2 regions of the Anaerobutyricum hallii genome follow, and region 1 is predicted to be linked to the other one. Evidence: predicted binding sites of a transcription regulator. Region 1 holds the regulator's gene; the other holds the start of a gene.
What was found. Region 1 encodes HrcA, which represses chaperone genes, less so after heat shock. Its sites were predicted from a motif close to TGTTAGCACTCNNNNNNNNNGAGTGCTAACA; they were not measured.
Positions count from the first base shown of each region.

Region 1 (3,206 bases):
TGTAAACATACTTCTATATTCTATTGATTTTCGAGCAGTTTGTCAAGCGTAAAATGAATTTTTTTTTGAAATATGTTATACTGAGATAACGTTTTTAAATTTAAAAGGAAAGGATCATTTATGGGTGCAATGTGTGAGATATGTGAGAATCGAAAAGACTTGGAATTATATATCCATATTCCATTTTGTATAAAGAAGTGTAACTACTGTGATTTTCTTTCTTTTCCTTCAAGTGCAGAAGACAGGGAAGAGTATGTTCGATGTTTGGTAAAAGAGATAGAGAAGACAGGTATAGTTTTAAATGATATTTTAAATAATAAAGATACTTATCAGGTAAGAAGTATTTTTATAGGAGGAGGTACCCCATCTCTTCTTTCTGGCAATCAGATAAAGAATATTATGCAGGTGGTTCAGAAATATTTTCTTATAAAAGAGGAAGCAGAGATTACAATGGAGGCGAATCCGGGAACTCTTACAAAGAAAAATCTTTCTGCATATAAAGATGCTGGTATAAACCGTCTGAGTATGGGATTGCAAAGTGCAGATAATTCCTGCCTGTATTTATTAGGAAGAATTCATACATGGGAAGAGTTTTTGAAAAATTATGAGCTGGCTAGAAAGGCTGGATTTGAAAATATTAATATTGATCTGATGAGTGGTCTTCCGGGCCAGACGATGAGTATCTATAAGAAAACGCTTGAAAAAGTAATGGCATTGCGACCGGAGCATATTTCTGCATACAGTCTTATTTTAGAAGAAGGAACCCCTTTTTACGAATCAGAAGAGATTCATAAAAAGATTCCGAATGAAGAAGCAGACCGCGAAATGTATCAGTTTACAAAGGAGATTCTTGCAGAAAACGGATATGACAGATATGAAATTTCTAATTATGCATTAAAAGGAAAGGAATGTATTCATAATCTTGGATATTGGAGCGGGGTTCCATATATTGGCTTTGGGCTTGGCGCATCTTCTTATTTTGAAGGAACTCGTTTTTCAAATGAGAGAAACTTGGAACATTATAAAAAAGAGCCGTATGTTCCTTTTATGATGAGGGAAGATTATACTGTATTAAGCCAAAAAGATAAAATAGAAGAATTTATGTTTTTAGGGCTGCGCAAACGAGCTGGCATTTCTAAAAAAGAGTTCAGGGAGTGTTTTCATAAAAATATCATGGACGTGTACGGAGAAGTGATATCTAAATATGAAAAGATTGATCTGCTTGAATGGATAAAAAATGGGGAAATGCTTCGTCTTACAGATGCAGGAATCGATGTGAGCGATTATATTTTCTGTGATTTTATGTTGTAAAAAGATTTTAAGAAAAAAATCGAAAATATACTTGACAAGGATTGCAGATAGTGATAACTTAATGAATGTAGATATTAGCACTCGATAATGATGAGTGCTAATAACTAAGAAGGAAGGGAGTAAGAGATGGAACTGGATGAACGTAAGATGAAAATTTTAAAAGCAATTATTTCTACTTACTTAGAGACCGGAGATCCGGTAGGAAGCAGAACGATTGCCAAAGATTCTGATTTACATTTGAGTTCAGCAACGATTCGTAATGAGATGGCGGATCTCGAAGAACTTGGATATATCCTCCAGCCACATACTTCTGCCGGAAGGATTCCTTCAGATTTAGGATATCGTTATTATGTGAACTGTCTGATGGAAGAGAATGATGAGATTCGAATCAGGGAAACCGAGAGGGAGAAGGAACATCAGGATCTGATTAATAAGATGGATCGCATGGAAGAGGTTCTGAAGAACGTTGCAGATTTACTTGCAGCGAACACGAACTACGCTACATTGATTTCCACACCACAGATTAAGGAATCGAAGCTTAAGTTTATTCAGCTTTCTATGGTGGATACACAGAGGCTTTTGGTAGTAATCGTAGTTGGGAATGATACGGTAAAGAACGTACTCATGAATATGGATGAACCACTTGGAAATGACGAGATTTTAAAACTTAATATTTTGTTGAACTCTTTTCTTCAAGGACTGACACTGAATGATATTAATATCGAGTTAGTTCATATGATGAAGGTGCAGGCAGGGATGCATGCAGATATTTTAGAAGGAGTTTTCAGTGGAATTGTAGAGGCAATTCACGAAGCAGACAACATGGAGATTTATACCAGCGGAGCAACGAATATGCTTAAGTATCCTGAGCTTGTTAATCCTGAGCATACAACAGCACTTCTTGATACATTAGTGGAGAAGAAGCAGCTTGTAAAGCTTGTGGATGATACAGTGAATCAGGAAGAAAAACATGGCATACAGGTTTATATCGGTAACGAGACGCAGGTACAGTCTTTAAGGGATTGCAGTATCGTAACTGCCACTTATGAATTGAAGGAAGGCGGAACAGGAACGGTCGGAATTATCGGACCGAAACGAATGGATTACCGAAAGGTTGTAAATACTCTCAGAAATCTAACCGATGATTTAGATGAGATTTTTAATAATAAATCATAGAAAGGTGGTACTTAAGTGGAAGAAGAAAAAAAAGTATCCGACGAAAGTATCGTAGAAGAGGCGAAGGGAGAGACTCCGGAAGAAACAACGACGGAGGACGGAACGGAAGCCAAAGAGACAAAAGAAACCAAGACGAAAAAGAAAAAGAAGTCTGCAGCCGCTCTTGAAATTGAATTAAAAAAGAGTGAAGAAAAGGCAGCAGAGATGACAGATAAATATCAGCGTCTGATGGCAGAATTTGAGAATGCCAGAAAGAGAAATGCAAAAGAGCAGAGCCATATGTATGATGTAGGAGCGAAAGAGGTTCTTGCAAAGTTACTTCCGGTTGTTGATAATTTTGAAAGAGGTTTGGATGCTCTTTCAGAAGAAGAGAAGGAAGGGGCATTTGCTCAGGGATTTATCAAGATTTATCAGCAGATGATTACCGTACTTGAAGAAATCGGTGTAAAACCGATGGATGCTGTAGGAAAGGAATTTAATCCAGATTTTCATAATGCAGTTATGCATGAAGAGAATGAAGAGATGGGTGAGAACCTTGTATCTGAAGAGTTCCAGAAAGGATATATGTACAAAGATGGAGTTCTTCGTCACAGCATGGTAAAAGTAGTTAATTAGTCATATTTTAGATATATGAATTTGACAGAATACAGGAGGAAATAATTATGGGTAAAATAATCGGTATTGATTTAGGTACAACAAACTCATGTGTAGCAGTAATG
Region 1 is NZ_LT907978.1:1,974,792-1,977,997, reverse strand. Features, by position in the region: gene hemW (radical SAM family heme chaperone HemW) at 121-1,311, shown strand; gene hrcA (heat-inducible transcriptional repressor HrcA) at 1,438-2,487, shown strand; gene grpE (nucleotide exchange factor GrpE) at 2,503-3,102, shown strand; gene dnaK (molecular chaperone DnaK) at 3,150-3,206, shown strand, end outside.

Region 2 (3,206 bases), 1.9 Mb from region 1:
TAAAAAGGCAGATATGAATGTAAGTATCCAGGATGGTCAGGTACAGACAAAACTTGCTGTAGCGAAAGGTTCCTCTGTATCTGATATTCTTAAAGAAGCGGAGATTACTCTGAATAAGAAGGATCAAATTACCCCATCCCTTACTACGAAACTAGATAGCGGAGAAGAAAAAATAGAGATAGCTCGTTATGAAAAGTTAAAAGTATCGGATGATAATAAAGAACAGGAAGTAGAAATCCTCGGCGGCAAGGTAAAAGATGTCCTTGAACAAGCAGGGATTACTCTTGGAAAACATGATATCGTAAATCATGATTTAGAGGCAAGCTGTACGGATGACATGGATATCCAGGTAATCCGCCGGGTAGAAGTTTCTCTACGGGCAGATGGCAAGACAAAAAAGACAGTCACTCAGGCAAAAACAGTCAAAGAACTTCTTAACGAAAATAATATTGCTCTTTCCAAAAAGGATCGTATACGCCCTGCATTAAATAAACCTTTAAAAGAAGGAACAAAAGTTGTAGTAGAACGAGTTGAAACAAGAAAAGAAAAGAAGACAGAAGAGATTGCATTTAGTGTGGAAACACAAAAATCCTCTTCTATGTATGTAGGTTCAAGTAAAGTAACAAGAGAGGGCGTGAATGGCTCTAAAGAAGTTACATATCAGATTACTTATGTAGATGGCAAAGAAGAGAGCCGCAAAAAAGTAAAAGAAAAGGTAATCAAAGAGCCTGTTTCTAAGATTGTTACAGAAGGCACAAAAGAAAAACCACAGCAATCTTCACAGAAATCTTCTGGTTCTGGAAAACATATCGTTTCAAAACGAAAAGTACCGGACTGTGATGGTTCCGGTCATGGCTACTGGGAAATCAAGTATTCAGACGGAACAGTAGTAACAAAGAATTATTAAACACAAATAAAACGAATAAAAAAGTCATTATGTAAAACAGATTTACAGCACTGAGTGAGGATGCCTGCCAGCAGCCTTCATGTTTACGGAAGTTGAAGTTTTATATAATGGCTTTTTTATTGTTCACAAAATGTTCACAAAATTTTAGCACTCAACGCTTGACATGGCTAATAATAGGTGTTATATTACAGCTAGAACAAAGGAAAGGACATAAAGAGATAAGAAGATAAAAAAGAAGTTCTGAACCGAAGTTCATAAAATTCATTTCAACATAGTCGAAAGAAAGAAGCTTCCGATTTGCTGAAGACAGTTTAAAGATTTCGAAAGGAGAAATGACTTATGATGATGCCTAGTATTTTTGGAGAGAATTTATTTGATGATTTTGATAGCTGGTTTGACGCACCGGTTGAGAAGAGATTTTTTGGTAAGAAGAATCCGTTATATGGAAAACATGCAAAGAACCTTATGAAAACAGATGTAAGAGAAAAGAAAGATAGCTATGAAGTAGATATTGATCTTCCAGGATTTAAGAAAGATGAGATTAAGCTGGAACTTGAGAATGGATATCTTACCATTTCTGCCGCAAAAGGTTTAGATAAAGATGAAACAGATAAAAAGACAGGTAAATATATCCGCCGTGAACGTTATGCCGGTAACTTATCAAGAAGCTTTTATATCGGAGAAGGTGTAAAACAGGAAGATATTAAAGCCGCATTCAAGAATGGTATTTTGAGCATTACCGTTCCAAAAGAAGATAAAACAGCCAAGGAAGAGAAGAAATACATTACAATTGGTGAATAATTGATAAGATAATCTTAGAAAAAGATAAATCAGAATATTAATACATGGAAAAATAACAGATACCCATGAGGTATTTGATAAGATATAGGTAATATGGATTATAAGAAAGGCGAAATATAGTAGCCTGAATATAGAGATTAAAATTTAGTTTTGAAGGGAGAAATGACTTATGATGATGCCTAGTATTTTTGGAAATAATTTTGTAGATGATGTATTTGATGATATGTTCCCATTCGCAGGTAATTATACAACTGCTAACTATGATCTTATGAAGACAGATGTAAAAGATGCCGGAGATCACTATGAACTCGAAATGGAAATGCCTGGAGTTGAAAAAGAAAACATCAAAGCAGAACTGAAAGATGGTTATCTGACAGTTACTGCACAGCAGAATACCAATAAAGATGAAAAAGATAAAGAAGGTAATTATATCCGTAAAGAAAGATACAGTGGAAGTTGCCAGAGAAGCTTCTATGTTGGTGAAGGCGTAAAACAGGAAGATTTGAAAGCTGCTTTTAATAACGGAATTCTTACGGTAGCAGTACCGAAAGAAGTTCAGAAACCGGTAGAGGAAAAACAATATATTGCAATTGAATAATAATCTATTCAGAAACGAATAGATAGAATGAAAAAGGTCTGGTGATTGCAGATGCGATTACCAGACCTTTTTCTCTTTTATTTTAAAACTTTGGAAAGTATAGTTTTAGCTGGATGTTTTAGTTTTTCTTTGTCCGGGTCTTCGGAGGTAACTTCAGAAAGCATATGGTAAAAGAAAGTATAATCTTTCTGGCTGGCAGACGGAACACTATTGAGGATTCGTTGTATTTCATTCGTATTCCCGCTAAGACGAGCATTTCTTTCAAAAGTGCTAATGGTATATTCGTCTGTTAGAGCAAGTCCAAAGATGTCCAGAAAATCATCATAAATAGAATGATTTTTAAAATATCGTTTCCCATAGCGTCGTACGATAATGTTTTCACTTCCTAATTCGGCAGCGATTTCATTTAGTCCTTCTGCGTAATCAAGATATACTGCGGAAGGAGTAGTGTGGATAAATTCTTCCCATGTCATAGAGCAAAATCTTTTTTTAGATTTTTTTATTTTTTGATTCCACATGGCATTTAATAAAGCATCTTGTCGTCTGAGATAAACGATAATTTTTATTTTAAATGCATTATGGAGAGATTCCTTTCGTAATGTTTCCCATAAGTCTCTTTTTTTAAAATGTGCGGCATACCAGATTCCTTCATCAGAGAGGAGAACATTATCATATTTAGAAAACATATGAATAATGTGGTCCATGTTAAAACGAAAGAGCCTTTTTTCTTCTAATATATTTATTTTACCATTTTTATCATATTGTGGAGCAATAAGAAAATGTGCATTTCGAAAAGGGTTTATATCAGGATAAGTTTGTTCAAATACAGGAAAATAAACCCCATGTTTTGCAATGTTTTCTTTATTTTCGTTGCAAAAATATTGGATGGAAGTAGTGGCA
Region 2 is NZ_LT907978.1:106,047-109,252, forward strand. Features, by position in the region: gene EHLA_RS00485 (ubiquitin-like domain-containing protein) at 1-907, shown strand, start outside; gene EHLA_RS00490 (Hsp20/alpha crystallin family protein) at 1,247-1,708, shown strand; gene EHLA_RS00495 (Hsp20/alpha crystallin family protein) at 1,878-2,306, shown strand; gene EHLA_RS00500 (hypothetical protein) at 2,384-3,206, opposite strand, start outside.
Region 2: the regulator HrcA is predicted to act here: its motif matches at 1,050-1,080, upstream of EHLA_RS00490 (Hsp20/alpha crystallin family protein).